2 regions of the Gordonia metallireducens genome follow, and region 1 is predicted to be linked to the other one. Evidence: riboswitches for the same ligand, from Rfam matches in the RefSeq annotation. Region 1 holds a riboswitch; the other holds the start of a gene.
What was found. A riboswitch is a leader RNA that binds a small molecule or an ion and turns the genes downstream of it on or off. The one in region 1 is predicted to bind thiamine pyrophosphate.
Positions count from the first base shown of each region.

Region 2: it holds a riboswitch for thiamine pyrophosphate, as region 1 does, so the genes downstream of both, thiO (glycine oxidase ThiO) here and thiC (phosphomethylpyrimidine synthase ThiC) in region 1, are expected to answer to the same signal.

Region 1 is NZ_JAJQJP010000001.1:12,049-20,843, reverse strand. It holds gene LQD00_RS00095 (aldehyde dehydrogenase family protein) at 1-1,229, opposite strand, end outside; gene LQD00_RS00090 (GNAT family N-acetyltransferase) at 1,348-1,695, opposite strand; TPP riboswitch at 1,879-1,993, shown strand; gene thiC (phosphomethylpyrimidine synthase ThiC) at 1,985-3,661, shown strand; gene thiD (bifunctional hydroxymethylpyrimidine kinase/phosphomethylpyrimidine kinase) at 3,658-4,515, shown strand; gene LQD00_RS00075 (ABC transporter family substrate-binding protein) at 4,757-6,433, opposite strand; gene LQD00_RS00070 (dipeptide ABC transporter ATP-binding protein) at 6,406-8,472, opposite strand; gene LQD00_RS00065 (ABC transporter permease) at 8,469-8,795, opposite strand, start outside.
Region 2 is NZ_JAJQJP010000034.1:6,960-15,754, reverse strand. It holds gene thiG (thiazole synthase) at 367-1,182, opposite strand; gene thiS (sulfur carrier protein ThiS) at 1,175-1,375, opposite strand; gene thiO (glycine oxidase ThiO) at 1,372-2,436, opposite strand; TPP riboswitch at 2,430-2,539, opposite strand; gene thiE (thiamine phosphate synthase) at 2,587-3,273, shown strand; gene LQD00_RS13575 (hypothetical protein) at 3,726-4,094, shown strand; gene LQD00_RS13570 (NUDIX hydrolase) at 4,091-4,573, opposite strand; gene def (peptide deformylase) at 4,719-5,285, shown strand; gene LQD00_RS13560 (hypothetical protein) at 5,523-6,968, shown strand; gene LQD00_RS13555 (glutamate ABC transporter substrate-binding protein) at 6,965-7,981, shown strand; gene LQD00_RS13550 (serine/threonine-protein kinase) at 7,981-8,795, shown strand, end outside.

The sequences.
Region 1 (8,795 bases):
CTCACCCGGACGACCGACAGAACCGGCCCGAACAGCTCGTCACGCCAGATGTTGAGATCCGGTGACGGCAGCTCGAGGATGGTCGGCGACAGGAAGTAGCCGGACTCGGGCGCCTCGACGGGTGCGTGATCACCGCCGTTGAGCACGGTGGCCCCTTGCTCGATCGCGCCGGCGATGCCGCTGCGGATGCTGTCGTGGGCCGACGCGGTGATCACGGGGCCCATCTCGGTCGACGCATCCAGAGGGTCACCCACCACCAGATCGGCGGCCGCCTTGCTCAGTGCAGCGAGCAGTTCGTCGGCCACGTCATCAGTGACGACGAGTCGTGATGTGGCCGTGCACTTCTGCCCGGTCGAGCGGAACGCCCCGAGCATGATCTGCTGCACCGCCAGGTCGAGATCCGCGTCGCCGAGCACGATCGCCGCGTTCTTCCCACCCATCTCGGCCTGCACCGGTACGCCGCGCGAGGCCGCGGCCGCCGCGATCCCCCGCCCGACTGCGGTCGAACCGGTGAAGGTGATCGCATCGATGCCTGGATGATTGACGATGCTGTTGCCGATCGCGCGGTCACCGACGGTCAGGTTCAGAACTCCCGCCGGCAGTCCGGCCTCGACCAGGGCCTGCGCCAGACGCACTGCGAGAAGGGGTACCGTTTCGGCCGGTTTCCACACCACCGTGTTGCCGTAGATGAGCGCGGGAGCGATCTTCCACGCCGGGATCGCGATCGGGAAGTTGAACGGCGTGATCACGCCGACCGTGCCGATCGGCTTGCGCGTCACCAGGATTCGTTCACCCTTGCGCGGCGAGGAGAACACCTCGCCCGCATCTCGATCACCCTCGGCGCCGTAGTAGCGCAGGATCTGCGCCGCCCGCTGCACCTCGCCGATCCCCTCGGCCAGCGTCTTGCCCTCCTCACGAGTGAGTTCGGCACCCAGCCGCTCCGCGTCGCGCTCGAGAATCCCGGCGGCCCTGATGAGTACTGCACCGCGTTCATGCGTGGTCATCTCCGACCAGACGGCGAAGCCGCGACGTGCCGCGTCGACGGCGGCGTCGACCTGTCGAGTACTCGCACGACGCCCCTCGGCGACCACCACATCGGGGTAGGTGGGACTCGTGCTGACAAGCTGGGTGTCCTCACCCTCAACCCACTGGCCGTCGATGAGGTTGACCAAGCGGCGCACCTGCTCGAGGTGCGGGTCGCCGACGGTCGTCTCTACCACTGCAGTCATCGATGTCCTCACGGTCGTGGTCACCGCCGAACCGTACGCCCGAGAGGTACTACCGGGTCATCGCCGTGATGTACAAGTTGTGCTCATTAGATCGCCGAAATGGACATCGACCCACGCCTCATACGGGAGCGAGCGTCACGATCCCCGGGTGATGGTCGAGATAGTTCTTGGTGAACGAGCACACCGGCCGGAGCCGCGCGTTGCGTTCCCGGGCGAAGTGGATGACCGTCCGGGTCAGGCGGGTGGCGAGCCCGTGACCGCTGTATTCGTCATAGAGCACGGTGTGCAGGACGGTGATGGTGGTCTGACCGTCGACGGTCTCGGTCGAGTAGCCGAGCACCCCGACCAGATCTCCCGCGACCCAGAGTTCGAACCTCTCGCGGTCGGGGTTGTGAACCACCTGCGCGATCTGCTGCAGGATGGATCGAGCCGACTGCGGCGGCCGATGCCGGTTCTTGCGTAGCAACTACACGCCTCCTCACGTGATCACTGTGGCGGGTCACCGGCATGACGCCGCGGCTCGACGTAAGGACCCCTGTGACTAGGGTCACACCGTACCTTACGGATCCGTAACTGACGAGACCTCTCGGTGATCTTCCGTGCACGGCACCGGGTGTTGACCGCCGATGTAAGGTGGCAAACGCAACACAACTACACACGCGGGGGCTCTCACGATGACCGAGGGCTGAGATGGCGACGGGCGGTCGCCGACCGCTCGAACCTGTCCGGGTAATGCCGGCGTAGGGAGAACCATCATGGGCACACGTGTATCCACCACACCCACGACTTCAGGTCTGACGACCGGACCGATCGAGGGAAGCTCCAAGCACTACCTCACCGTCGACCACCTTCGCGTACCGCAGCGTCGAATCCTCCTCACCAACGGTGAACATCTCGACGTCTATGACACCTCCGGGCCGTACACCGATTCCGATGCGGTCATCGACGTGGAGCGCGGACTGCCGCCGACCCGCGACGCATGGCACCGTCCGGAACCCGTCGACGGAGCGAGCACCCAACTCGCCTGGGCGCAAGCAGGGATCATCACCGACGAGATGCGGTTCATCGCGGCGCGCGAGGGCGTCGACCCCGAGCTGGTCCGCTCCGAGGTGGCCATCGGGCGCGCGGTGATCCCGGCGAATCATCGTCACCCCGAGTCGGAGCCGATGATCATCGGCAAGAGATTCGCGGTGAAAGTCAATGCGAACATCGGGAATTCAGCGGTGCGCAGCTCGATCGCCGACGAGGTCGAGAAGATGGTGTGGGCCACCCGATGGGGCGCCGACACCATCATGGACCTGTCGACCGGCGCCGACATCCACACCACCCGCGAGTGGATCCTGCGCAACTCCCCCGTCCCCGTCGGTACCGTGCCGATCTACCAGGCCCTCGAGAAGGTGAATGGCGACCCGGTCGCCCTCACGTGGGAGATCTACCGCGACACCGTGATCGAGCAGGCCGAGCAGGGCGTCGACTACATGACGGTGCACGCCGGGGTACTGCTCCGCTACGTGCCGCTGACCGCCCGGCGGGTCACCGGCATCGTCTCGCGGGGCGGGTCGATCATGGCCGCGTGGTGTCTGGCACACCATCGGGAATCGTTCCTTTACACCCACTTCGACGATCTGTGCGAGATCTTCGCGCGGTACGACATCACCTTCTCGCTCGGTGACGGTCTGCGGCCGGGGTCCATCGCCGACGCCAACGACGAGGCCCAGTTCGCCGAACTGCGCACCCTCGGCGAACTCACGACCATCGCCAAATCCCATGGCGTGCAGGTGATGATCGAGGGTCCCGGGCACGTCCCGATGCACAAGATCGCCGAGAACGTGCGTCTCGAGGAAGAGCTCTGCGAAGAAGCGCCCTTCTACACGCTGGGACCGCTGGCCACCGACATCGCACCCGCCTACGACCACATCACCTCCGCGATCGGTGCGGCGATGATCGCCCAGGCGGGAACGGCCATGCTCTGTTACGTGACGCCCAAGGAGCACCTGGGGCTGCCCGACCGCGACGACGTGAAGGTCGGCGTCATCACGTACAAGATCGCCGCCCACGCCGCGGACCTCGCGAAGCAACATCCCCGCGCACAGGAACGGGACGACGCATTGAGCAAGGCCCGCTTCGAGTTCCGGTGGATCGACCAGTTCAACCTCGCCCTCGACCCGGACACCGCCCGCGAGTACCACGACGAGACCCTGCCCGCCGAGCCGGCGAAGACCGCCCACTTCTGCTCGATGTGCGGTCCCAAGTTCTGCTCGATGCGGATCTCCGCCGACGTACGCGCCTACGCGGAGGAGAACAACCTGGTGACCGCCGAGGACATCGACCGGAAGATCGCCGAGGGGATGGCCGCGAAATCTGCCGAGTTCGCCGAGGCCGGCAACCGCGTCTACCTGCCCCTCGAGAGCAGCGCAGGAGGCTCTGCGTGACCGGGTTCGAGTTGCTGCCCGTCGCGACGCCGGGTTCGACGCCGGTCCGCGTCCTGACCATCGCCGGATCGGATTCCGGTGGCGGCGCCGGCATCCAGGCCGACATGCGGACGTTCGCGCTGCTCGGCCTGCATGCCTGCGTCGCGGTCACCGCGGTGACCGTCCAGAACTCGCTGGGCGTCAGCGGTTTCCAGGAGATCGAACCGGAGACAGTCGCCGCCCAGATCCGCACGGTCGCCGACGACATCGGCATCGGGGCCGCCAAGACCGGCATGCTGGCCTCGGCGGAGATCATCGACGCCGTCGTCGCCCAGTGCGCCGAGAGCGGCATCGGTCGCGACGGTTCTTCACCGCTGGTCGTCGACCCGGTCTGTGCGTCGATGCACGGGAACCAGCTGCTGGCCGACTCGGCACTGGACACGCTGCGCGACAACCTCTTCCCGCTCGCCACGCTGGTGACGCCGAACCTCGACGAGGTGCGGCTCATCACCGGGATCGATGTCGTCGACGCCGACTCGCAGCGCGACGCGGCGAAGGCGTTGTTCGATCTCGGACCTGCCTGGGCGCTTGTCAAAGGCGGACACCTACGGTCCTGCGACCACTCCCCCGACCTGCTCTACGACGGCGCCGAGTTCATCGAACTCAACCACGAGCGCATCGACACGACCCACGACCACGGCGCCGGCGACACGCTCGCCGCGGCGATCACCTGTGCCCTGGCACACGGTTATTCGGTTCCCGACGCGGTCTCCTTCGCAAAGAAGTGGGTCACCCGGGGCCTGGCCGCCGCCTACCCGTTGGGCGCCGGCCACGGCCCGGTGAACCCGCTGTGGCGGGTGAGCGGCGACCACTGACTCACCCCGCCTTCTGAGGCGTGAGCCCCTGCTGCCTGAGGTGCGAGGAGCGTAAGCGACGAGCCACGAAGGCCTGGTGAGCCGACGTCGCCAGCCCTTCGTGGCTCGCTGCGCTCGCACCTCAGGGAGCGAGGGGGCGCTGCGCTCGCACCTCAGGCAGCGAGGGGGCGCTGCGCTCGCACCTCAGGCAGCGAGGGGGCGCTGCGCTCGCACCTCAGGCACCGGGAGGGTAGGCGCAGACCTACTTCTCCCAGCCGATGTCCTCGACGGGACCGACGTAGAACTGCCCGGCGCCGTAATTGGCGAGGCCTTCCTTCACCGCGACCATGGACGGGCCGTTGAACAGCGGGAGGTTGGAGAACTGGGCGAAGGCCTCGCGTTCGATCCGGTTCCCAGCCGCGATCTGGGCCATCGGGTCGCCGATCCTCGACATCGCCCGAATCTGGGCGTCGAGTTCCGGGGATCCGGCGCCGGCAGGGTTGAATTGCGAGTCGCTGCACCAGACCTGACAGAAGTAGGCCATGCCGAACGGGTCGCTCGACGAGAAGCCCATCATGAACAGGTCGAATTCCTTGTTGACGACGACGGCCGAGAAGTCTGCCGAGGGACGCTGCTGCACAGTCAGCTCGATCCCGACCTTGCCCAGGATCGCCTGCAGTGCACGTGACAGGTTGAGCGTGGTCGCGTCGTCGCCGACGTTGGGCAACACCAGCGACAGCCGTTTGCCGTCCTTGCGGCGCACACCGTCGTCCCCCGTGCGCCACCCGACGCCCTCCAGCAACTCGACGGCTCTGCCGGGGTCATAGGACACCACACCCGCCAGGTTGTCCTCGTACCCGGGCTGGAAGGGGTACAGCGACAACGACCCCGGGAGCTTCTCGGTGTAGTTGAGTCCCGTGAACCTGATGCGCGCGAGCGTGTCCCGGTCGATCGCGGCGAACACCGCCTGCCGGACGGTCCGGTCGGAGAGGATCGGCGCATCGAGGTTCAGGACGAGCAGCGCCTGCTGCGGTGACGCGGCGGTCCGGATGTCGATCCCGTTCATCGTGAGGACCCGCGCACGTGCATCCTTGGCCGCGACCCCGGTCGCGTCGATCTCACCGTTCTGGAAGGCGTTGAGCGCCGCCTGGGGCTCCATCTGCCGGAAGATCCGTCGGTCGAGTTTGCCGGGTTGTCCCCACCACTTGGGATTTCGTTCGAAGACGACGGTCCCGTTGTCGGCGTCGTACGAGGCGATCGTGAACGGCCCGGCGCCCCATTCGGGATGCGGCTTCCGGACATAACCCTCGTTGTAGACGTCGGGGGCTGCGGCCTTCGGATGGAGCACGACGTTGAACAGACCCTCGGGCCAGGCGTAGACGCCGTCGAAGCGGACGATGACCTCACGGTCGTCGGCACCGCGGGTGACCGAGGCGATCTGGCTGTACCCGTCGGTGGAACTGACGAGGTAGCGATCGTCGACGCCCCGGCTCGTGCGCCAGGTCTCGACAAAAGCGCGGTAGTCGATCGGTATGCCGTCGTTGAAGAAGGCCTTCGGGTTGACGGTGTAGGTGACCACGGTGTCCCGGCCGACGGTCTCGGTACGGACGTCGGTGAGGTAGTCGGGATTGGGTGCGTACTGCCCGTCCGGTGAGAAGTAGGCGAGCACCGGGTTGTACCAACGCCACAGGGCCAGGGTGTATGCGGTGCCGTCGGCATGGAAGGTGTTCCACTGCGGGGACACCTCGGTGAGGGCCGTCGTGAGGCTGCCGCCGTCCTCGAGGTTCTCCCGGGGCTGCGGATTGAGAGAAGCGCCCTCAGTCGCGACTGCACCGGTGTCCAGCGCAGCACCGCAACCGGTCACACAGGCGACGGTCATCGCGACCGCCGCGATCAGCCTCGCACAGCGCCTCACCGCTCCACCTCCAGGAAATGGCATGCGGCCCGGTGATCCGCCGTGTCACCCTCCGCGGCCGGGCGGAGTTCGGGGATCACCGTCCGGCAACGTGCACGGCGTTCCTCGTCGAGCTGCGCATGCAACGGACAACGGTTGGTGAAACTGCATCCGACCATCTCGTCAGTCGCGCTGGGTTGTTCACCGGTCAGGACGATGCGCTGTCGCTGCCGCTCGACGCGCGGGTTCGGAACGGGCACCGCCGACAAGAGTGCCCGGGTGTAGGGATGCGCGGGTTCGGCGAAGACCGCCTCGGTGGGTCCGGACTCCACGATCGAACCCAGATACATCACCGCGACGCGATCGGCCAGATGCCGGACCACGGAGAGATCGTGGGCGACAACCAGATACGCCACATCACCGTCGGCCTGCAGGCGACGGATCAGGTTGACGACGTCCGCCTGCACCGAGACGTCGAGGGCCGACAGCGGCTCGTCGAGGACGATCAGGTCGGGGTCGGTGGCGAGTGCTCGCGCGATCGCGAGACGTTGTCGCTGGCCGCCGGAGAAGGCGGCGGGGAAACGGTCGGCGTGAACGGGATCCAGTCCGACGCGCCGCATGAGGCCCGTGACCTTCTGTTCGGTCTCCGCTTTCGAGACCCCCAGCGCGCGAAGCGGTTCGGCGATGATGTCGAAGGCAGTGAACCGCGGGTCGAGCGCATCCGACGGATCCTGGAAGACGATCGACGTCTTCTGTCGCAGCGCGCGGGCCTCGCGTGACCTGACCGCCGCCGGGTCCACCCCGCCGATCCGGACGACGCCCTCGGGTTGCGCGAAGTCCATGATCTCCAACAGCGTCGTCGACTTGCCGCTGCCCGACTCTCCGACGAGGGCCATCGACTCGCCGCGCCGGATGTCGAAGCTGATCCCGTTGACCGCCCGCACCGAACCCACCCGACGCTTGAGGAAACCGCTCGTCAGCGGGAAGACCTTGGTCATACCCACCACATCGAGAACGGTTGGCCGTTCCTGCCGGTCGACGGCTGCGGTCGATGCCGCCGGCACGTCGGGCGGCGGGAACACCGGCTCGCCGCCGATCCGACCGTCGACGTCGATCTCCCCCATTCGGATACACGCAACCCGGTGGTCGCCGGTCACCTCCACCGGTTCCGGTTCGCTCCGGCGGCAGTCGTCGATCGCGACGGGACACCGTGGTGCGAACTGACAGCGGTTCTGCACGTCGATGAGAACCGGAGGCGTTCCCGGGATGGGGATGAGCGCATCGGTCCGGCGGTCCACCCGCGGCACCGCTCCCAGCAATCCGATCGTGTACGGCATCCGCGGTCCGCCGAACAGCGTGTCGACGTCGGCGGTCTCGACCGCCCGGCCGGCGTACATCACCACGACGTCGTCGGCCTGCCCGGCGACGACGCCGAGATCGTGCGTGATGAGCAGCATCGCGGCGCCGGTCTCGCGTCGGGCGGTGGCGAGCACGTCGAGGATCTGCGCCTGGATGGTCACGTCGAGCGCGGTGGTCGGTTCGTCGGCGATGATCACCGACGGGTCGTTGGCGATCGCGATCGCGATCATCACGCGTTGGCGCATCCCGCCGGACAACTCGTGCGGAAAGGCTCTGGCGCGTCGCTGCGGATCACCGATCCCGACCAGGTCGAGCAGTTCGACCGACCGCGACCAGGCCTGCTTGGCGGTGATGGACTGATGGGCCCGCAGCGCCTCGGAGATCTGCGCTCCCACGGTGAACACCGGGGTCAACGACGACAACGGATCCTGGAAGACCATGGCGATCTCCGAACCCCGGACCGCGGACATCTCCTTGTCCGACAACCCGATCAGTTCTCGGTTCCGTAGCGCGACCGATCCGCTGACGCGTGCGGTGTCCGGCAGCAGCCCCAGAACCGCCAGAGCCGACACCGATTTCCCCGACCCGGATTCACCGACGATGGCGGTGGTCCGGCCGGCCCGCAGGTCGACGTCGAGACCGCGGACGGCCTCCACCGTGCCTGCCTCGCTACCGAAGTCCACTCTCAGATCCCGGACCGCCAGCACCGCATCGGGATTCGTCATCGACGGGCACCTCCACGCGAGGTCGGGTCGAAGGCGTCGCGCAGGCCGTCGGCGATGAGCGCCATCGAGACCGTGAGGAGTGCCAGCGCGGCCGCGGGGAACCAGAACAGCCACGGCGACGCGGCCAGCGTCCCGGCACCCGCCTGCAGCAAGGAGCCGAGGGTGACGTCGGGGATCTTCACGCCGAACCCGAGGAACGACAGCCCGGTCTCGGCGAGCACCGTGGCCACGACGCCGAGGGCGAAGTTGACGACCAGTAACGAAGCGATGTTGGGCAGGATGTGCCGGAGGATGATCTTGACCGGGGATACGCCCAGATACTG
Region 2 (8,795 bases), on a different contig from region 1:
GAGGCTCGTCGACTTCGATACGCTCCTTCGTCGCTACTCAGCCCGGCGGCTTCCGCTCCTCACACCTGAAGTACCCGCGACCGGTGAACCGGCGGTCGTGAGGGTCTTAAAGGGTCCGCGCCCTGAGAAGCGCCCAGATCCCGACTGCCGAACCTCAACTCGACCGGCAGACGTCGATCGAAGTCTGCCGGTCGGGTTGAAGTCGACCGGTAGTCAGGTGGGTGACGGTGTCTCACCAGGCCTTCGTGGCTCGTCGACTTCGATACGCTCCTTCGTCGCTACTCAGCCCGGCGGCTTACGCTCCTCGCACCTCAGGCATCGGACCTGGGTGCGTTGCGTTCTTTCGGATCGGGCAACAGGGGCGGCTCAGGCGCGACCCGGCGACGACGCCTGCGCCCAGAACCGTTTCGGGATACGACCCGCCCGTGCGGCGAGCCTCCCGGCGATCACCGCATGCCGCATCGCCGACGCCATCCGCTCCGGATTCTCCGCACGGGTGACGGCGGTCGCGAGAAGCACTCCGTCGCAGCCGAGTTCCATCGCGCGGGCAGCGTCGCTGGCGGTGCCGATACCGGCGTCGAGGATCACCGGGAGCGGATCGTCGAAGGCCGTGGAACAGTGGTCGACGATCATCTCGATGTTGTGCGGGTTGAGGATTCCGAGTCCGGTCCCGATCGGTGAGCCGAGCGGCATCACCGCGGCGACTCCGAGGTCGGCGAGCCGTGCGGCGAGGACCGGGTCGTCGTTGGTGTAGGCGAGCACCACGAATCCGTCGGCCACCAATGCGGCTGCGGCGTCGACGAGTTCGACGGCATCCGGCATCAGGGTGCGTTCGTCGGCCACCACCTCGAGTTTGACCCAGTTCGTCTCGAACGCCTCGCGTGCCAACTGTGCGGTGAGCACCGCCTCGGCGGTGGTGTGGCATCCGGCGGTGTTGGGCAGCACCGCGATGTCGAGGCGGCGCAACAGGTCGAAGACACCCGTTCCGGACGCGGCGTCGACGCGACGCACGGCGACGGTCGTGAGTTCGGTACCCGAGGCGACGAGTGCACGCTCGAGAGACGCGAGATTCGTCGCGCCACCGGTTCCGGTGATGAGGCGGGAGGAGAACTCGCGCCCGGCGATCCGGAGCGGGTCGGCCTCGGAAACGACTGCGCCGTCGATGATGGCGGGCTCAACCACCTTGCACCGCCGTCACGATCTCCACGACCGCACCCGAGGTCATCGTGTGCGACGACCAGCGTCCGCGCGGTACCACCGCGCCGTCGACGGCGACCGCGATCCCGCGGTCCGGCAACCCGAGGCGGCTCACGACATCCGTCACCGACTCGTCGACGCCGACGTCGAGATCCTCTCCGTTCACGGTGATGGTCACGCTGATGCTCCTTCCAGAATCCCGAGCACCTTGTCCGCCGTGCCCGGTGCGAGAACGATGCCGTTGCGGCCGTGACCGGCCGCGACCACCGTGTGGTCGTCGATCCGCTCCACAATGGGTAGGCCGTCGGCGGTGCACGGACGTAATCCGGCTCCCCCCTCGGTCAGCTCATAGGTACGCAGCCCCGGCATGACCTCGATCGCGTCGGCGAGCAGATCGGTCACGCCGCCGGCCTGCGGGACGCGATCATGAAAGTCCCCGGCCTCGTATTGCGTTGCGCCGACCACAATCCCGTCCTCACGCGGGACCAGGTACACCGCCCGGCCGTGGAGTCGGGCACGGACCACGTGTCCGGGCGGCGGGACCGACCATCGCGTCCGGCGCAATCGGAGGATCTCGCCCTTCGCCGCGTGGAGGTGCACATCGGGAAGCAATGCCGCGGTGCCGAGTCCGGCGGCGAGGAGTATCTGATCTCGTGGACCGGCGAGTTCGCGTGCGTCGGCGAGGCTTTCCACCCGCACCTCCGTGAACCGCACCCCGGCCGCGGCCCCGACGCTGTGCAGGGTCCCCAGCAGTCGCCGGTTGTCGATGGACCACTCCCCGACCGCCCGGTACCCGCCGATGAGTCGCGAACTCAACGACGGCTCCAGCGAACGGATCTCACGACCCGTCACCGTGCTGAGCGTGGCGTCGGTGCGCGGCTGGTTGGCCCAGACGAAATCGGCGAGGTGGCGCAGGTACTCGGCGTCGGCCGCCGAACCGGCGACGAACAGGGAGTCGGTGGCTGTCACGATCGCGGGGTCGTCGAGGCGCTTCACCAGCGTCGGCCAGCGCCGCACCGATTCGACCGACAGCGCGAGCGCGGCCTCCTCACCCGGATGACCCTCGCCGAGCGAACCGAGCATGCCGCCCGCCACCCACGAGGCCCGCTCGTCGTGACCGGCGTCGATGACCTGGACTCGCCAGCCCGCATCGGCGGCGGCGAGTGCACAGGTCAGACCGATGACGCCACCGCCGACGACGGTGAGCGCACGGTCGAATCGTGCTGGGGTGTCGCTCAAGTCAGATCACCTTCCTTCGCCGGAATGACCCGGATCAGGTTCGACGGTCTGCGGAGGGGTCCGCACTCTCAGCCCGCCTGCCCGGGCTCCCGTGTGTTCTCGCGGTCCACCCTACGCCCGGCCGGCCCGCGCGGGGCTAGCCTGGTCGCCGTGACGATCACCCCCGACCCACGTGCCACCGAATCGCGCCGCCGACTGGAATCCGCCCGGCTCTACCTGTGCACAGACGGGCGACGTGAGCGCGGTGACCTGCTCGAGTTCGTCGGCGCCGCTCTCGCCGGTGGCGTCGGCATCGTGCAGCTGCGCGACAAGGGGTCGGCGGGCGAGAAGAAGTACGGCACGCTCGAGGCCCGTGAGGAACTCGAGATCCTCGCCGCGCTGCGGGACGTCGTCGACGCCCACGGTGCGCTGCTCGCGGTCAACGACCGTGCGGACATCGCCGCGCTCTCGGGTGCCGCCGTCCTCCACGTCGGACAGGGTGACCTCCCGCCGCAGGTGGCGCGCCGGATCGTCGGACCCGACACGATCATCGGCGCGTCGACCCACGACCCCGAGCAGGCCGCCGCTGCCGCCGCTGACCCCGACGTCGACTACTTCTGCGTCGGTCCGTGCTGGACCACCCCCACCAAGCCGGGTCGTAGCGCCGCGGGCCTCGACCTGGTGTCGACGACGGCCGAGGCGTCCCCCGGCAAGCCGTGGTTCGCCATCGGCGGGATCGACGCCCCCCGGGTGCCCGAGGTGACTGCCGCGGGTGCCCGCCGGATCGTCGTCGTGCGGGCGATCACCGCCGCCGCCGATCCCGCCGCCGCGGCTGCGGACCTCCTCGGGCGGTTGTAGCGCCGACCTGCTGAAAAGCGCCCCCGTCATCCGCCCTCTGCAGCCGGGCCGCGGACATATCGTCGTCGGCGGCCCGCTGGAGGGCGCATCTCGAGGGCGGTTCCCAGGGGTGGTTTTCAGGGGCGGCTTTCAGAGCAGCCTGCCGGGGCGAAATCCGTTTGCCTGATCCCGACACCGCGGTCTAGCCTGGACGGATCATGATGTGCATCAAGCGCGTGCTCGTAACCCGCCGCAGCGGGGTCTGATTCGGACCGACCCCCCGCTGCGGGTCGGTTGCGCGCTCCAGTCGGTCATCCGTTCTTCGATCGAAATCGGTTTTCGAGATGCATCTTCTTCATCTGCCTCACCCATCCTTCTCACGACACGGGCATGCGACCGCGCCGTCGGGGGATCCCGTCACCGAGCACTTCGGCCGCCCGCTGCCTGCAGGTATGCGCGAGGAGGCCACCGGGATGAGCTGGCAACACTTCACCGACGAGTACGCATGCGGCGGTGCCATCCGCCTCGGCTCGTGGTCGGTCGCACCGGCGCCGCAGGACCTCGTCGAATGCCGCGCGACCATCGCGATCGCCGACCGCATCATGTCGTGCAGCGCTGTCGCCGCCGGACCGCTCGGCGCGATGACGTCGATCCTGTACGACCTCGGTGCGCCCGTTCAGATCCTGCGGCTGCACCAGCGCGAGGTCGACGGAGCGATCGCGACGTTCCTACTGTGTGAGAACAACGGCCGGCAGGCGTGGGCCTTCGGCGAGGGCAGCACCGGCGACGAGGCGAACATCGCCGCGCTGATCTGCGCAGCCAACCGGCTGCTCGGCTCCTAGCCCTGCGGGTCGAGTGCGGCGATCCGCTCGCGCAGCGTGGGCCAGGCCTGGCCGAACGCCGGATGCAGCGGGAGCTGATCGACGTGCTGTTCTTCGACCCACCGCAGTTCCGTCGACTCGAAGTTGGCGACCGTGCGCACCGGCTCGTCGGTCTCGGCGATGACCGTCGTGTAGGTCCAGCCGCCCGGTGACTCGTGGGTGACGACGGCGGCGACGACCCGCAGGTCCGCGCTGTCGATGCCGGCTTCTTCCTCGGCTTCGCGCATCGCGGTGTCGATGGCGCCCTCGTGGGAGTCCCGCGCACCGCCGGGCAGGGCCCAGGTTCCGCCCTGGTGGGACCACGCGGCGCGATGCTGGAGCAGAACGCCTGTCGTGCCGTCGGCCAGCGGCGCCCGGAGCAGCAGACCCGCCGCGCCGTGGACACCCCAGTACCGTGAACCGTCGGGATCGATCACCCAGCCGTCGCCGTCTCCGCGCACCACGCCTCCTTGCAGCCCGGCGAGCCGGTCGCCGGGTTTCCTCCACCGTAAGTGAGACACGCGCGACCTGCCAGGGCGATGCGCCGAATCAGTGAGACGTACACCGGCATTGCCTCGGGACACGCATCGACGGAACATGGACGGCATGCCCGTCTCTGAACTCCTCCGCCTCGGCACCGCCCGGTCGATCGTCCGCTGGGGCCGGCACGTCCTGCACCACCCGGCGCGACAGGTGACCGATTTCGGGCCGGACCTCCAAGAACTCCTCGCGGACATGTTCGCAACGAACACGGCGGCCCGCGGAGCCGGACTCGCCGCACAACAGATCGACGTCGACCTCGCGGTCTTCGTCTACGACTGCACCGACGAGACCGGGGCCCGACGCACCGGCGTCGTCGTCAACCCGTCTCTCGAAATGCCCGAAGGGCTCGACCGACGGCTCGTCACCTACGGGGAGGGATGCCTGTCGTTGCCCGGCGCGTACACCGACGTCGCTCGTCCCGACACCGCCACCTGCCGCGGGTTGGACCAATTCGGGGAACCGATCGAGATCACCGCGGGCGGCACCCTGGGCCGCTGTCTCCAGCACGAGACCGACCACACGAACGGGATCGTCTTCGGCGACCGGTTGCCCACCCGCGAGCGCAAGCGGTTGTACCGCGACCACAACGAGGTCGCCGAGCGGTACGGCATCGACTGGCCCGCCCGCTGACCCTGAGCCCTTTCGCCGCGGCGACACGTGTCGTCCACTCAGGATGGACCCGTCGGCGTGGCGACCGCGATGCCCGGAGGAACCCTCCTCGATGGCATAGGCTGAAACACGCACGACCCGGTGAGCGATGACACTGATGAGTCATTTCTTCTTTCAGGTCGCGGGAGTCGGCACGGGGACCGGCGACCGAGCGGCCGCACCGGAGACGATCCAGCGTTCGAGAAGGGGATCAGCTAGGTGACCGGCGATGCGTCCTCCGTGCGGACGGCACTCACCCGTGGCGGTCGCACGATCCGTCCCGCCCAGTCGTCGCCGCCGATCCGCCAGGTCCTCGCCGATCGTCGAGAGCTCGTCGCCACCGCACGCGAGCGTGCGCAGTCACCGTTCCAGACTCTCCGTCATTACTCGGGTACCACCCCGGGCAAGCTGATCATCATCTGCGTCATCCTCGTCCTCGGCTGCCTGACGACCGGTTGGTACGCCTCGATCGTGCTCGAGGACCGCACCCAGACACTGCAGCGTCTGATCGACCGGACCGAGCCGCTCGCCGAGGCCGCGCAGGTCCTGTACAGCTCGCTGTCGATCGCCGACGCATCCGCGAACGCCGCGTTCATCTCGGGCGGTCTGGAGACGCCGGAACTGCGGGAACGCTACTCCGACGCCCTCGCGACCGCCTCGTCGTCGTTGATCCTCGCGACCGGGACCTCGAGCGAACCCGGACCGGGGATGACCGAGAACGCGACCGAGCGGGCCCTGTCGGCGGACCTCGACACCCTGTCGACGTCGATCCCGGTCTACAGCGGTCTCATCGAGACGGCCCGCACCAACAACCGGCTGGGCAATCCGGTCGGTTCGGCTTTCCTGGGCCAGGCGTCGTCGCTCATGCAGGACAAGATCCTGCCGGCCGCCCAACGTCTCTACGAACGACGGTCGATGGCGATCGCCGACCCGCAGCATTCGCTGACCCGGCCGCCGTGGACGGTCTACATCCCGCTGTTGCTGCTGCTCACCGCCATGGTGTTGACGTCCCGGTATCTCGCGCGTAAGACGCGGCGTCGTTTCAATCTCGGGATGGTCGCCGCGATCTTCGCGCTGACTCTGGGGACGGTATGGCTGCTGGCGGCGGGACTGATGTCGGTCGCCGCCACCAGCAACGCCCGCACCGACGGCGCCGACCCGCTGCGCGAGCTGACCGCCGCGCGCATCCTGACCCAGCAGGCGAGATCGGCCGAGACCCTGTCGCTCATCCGCCGCGGCGATCAGGGCGGGCTGGAACGCACCTTCGCCGCGACGACCGCCAAGATCGCCGGCATCGTCGACGACGTCCGCGGCTCCGACGAGACCGGATCGGTGTCGGATCAGCAACTCGACGCGGTGAGTACGGCGCTGGCCGACTGGAAACGCACCGACGACGCCGTCCGCCGGTACATCCAGACCGGTGACTTCGACCGCGCCCGCCAGCTGACGGTCGGCGACGGGCTCAACAGTTCGGCGCGCGCGTACACGGCCGTCGACACCGCCCTGGTCGACGCGATCACCACCGCGCGGACGTCGTTCCGCGACGACATCAACACCGCCCAGCGCGTGCTCGGCTTCACCGGGACCGGCATTCTGCTGCTGTCGGCCGTCGCCGCGGTCGCGATCGTCGGCGGGCTCACCCCCCGAATACGGGAGTACCGATGACCCTCCCCCGACTCCGCCTTCCCGGCCCCGCCCGCTCGCGGCGGCCGCTGATCGTCGCGGTCCTCCTGCTCGTGGGCCTGGTTGCCACGGGCTGCGTCCGGTTCCCCGCCCCGGAGGCACCGCCTCCGACCGCGACCGCCGGACCGCTGGTGTTGCCCGGCGTGCAGACCGACGTACCGATCGAACCGCCGCCGAGCTCGGAGGCGTGCAACGCGACCCTCACCCTGCGGCCACCCGCCGAGATGCCCACTCCCGGTCGCATGCCGCCGAACTCGACGATGGCCGGCATCTTCGAACGCGGCCGGCTCATCGTCGGACTCGACATCGGTTCCAACCTGTTCAGCTTCCGCGACCCCATCTCCGGCGACATCCAGGGCTTCGACGTCGACATCGCCCGCGAGATCGCGGCGGCGATCTTCGGCGACCCGAACCGCGTCGAGTTCCAGGTGCTCAGTTCCGCACAGCGCATCGACGCGTTGCGCGACAAGACGGTCGACGTCGTCATCAAGACGATGAGCATCACCTGCGACCGACTCCGCGACATCTCGTTCTCGGCCCCGTATTACGTGGCGTCACAACGCATCCTGTCGTTCCGCAACTCGAACATCGTCGGACCCCCCCAGCTCGCCGACAAGCGGGTGTGCGCCGCACGCGGCACCACTTCGATCGGCCGGATGCAGTCCATCCAGCCGCGGGTGCGGATCGTCAGCACCACCACCTGGGCCGACTGCCTCGTGCTCATGCAGCAGGGCCAGGTCGACGCGGTCACCAGCGACGACGCCATCCTCGCCGGGCTCGCCGCACAGGACCCGTGGGTCCGGGTGGTCGGCCCGAGCCTCGGTGAGGAGTTCTACGGCGTGGGCATCCCGAAGGGCGAGGACGACATGATCCGCTTCGTGAACGGGGTTCTCGAACGCATCCGCGCGACCGGCCGCTGGCAGCAGATCCGCGACCGCTGGCTCACCATCCTCGACAGTGGATTCGGCGCCCCGCAGCCGTACTACCGGGACTGATGCCCATGGACTACGCCGGCGAACCATCCCAGGCAGACCCTCACGGCCCCGAGGGTCAGGCGACACCCACCCCCGAGACCCCGGAGGAGGTCGGTACCCAGCGCGTCTCACTCGCCGACCTGATGGGCGAGGACGAGACCGACACCGACCGGCACACCACCGGCTCCCACACCACCGACGCCCATGCTCCCGACGCCGAGAACCCGGCCGAGAGCACGACCGACGATCATACGACCGATGTCCGTTCCCCCGAGGAGGGCACCACCGACCAGGTCGTCGAGGTCGGCACGCAGAAAGCGGATCTCGATTCCCTGATGGCAGGAGCCGACGACACCGCCGACGACGACACCACCAGGCCCCGCGCCGTGGCCGACCCCGATGTCGGGACACAGGCGGCCACACCGGCGTTCACCGTCGGTATCGCGCCGCCGGATCGCTTCGACGGCCGGACCGACCGGGTCGTCCGCACGCGCGCGACGCCGGAACCGGATTCGGGCCCGCTCGGCCGGCGACTCGTCCCACGGCGACGCCCGCCGGTCCACGAGCGCCGTCTCGGCAGCGGCCTGGTCGAGATGCCGAAGATCACCGACATCGAACCCGAGGATGCGGTCATCGACGATCCGGTGATCGCCGAGAGCAAGCGGTTCTGCTGGCGCTGCGGCAAACCCGTCGGACGACTCGAGGGCGAAGGCGAGGGCCCGCCCACCGGCGACTGCGCCAACTGCGGTGCTCGGTACTCGTTCGTGCCGGGCCTCGCCCAGGGGACGCTGGTCGCCGACCAGTACGAGATCGCCGGCGCCATCGCCCACGGCGG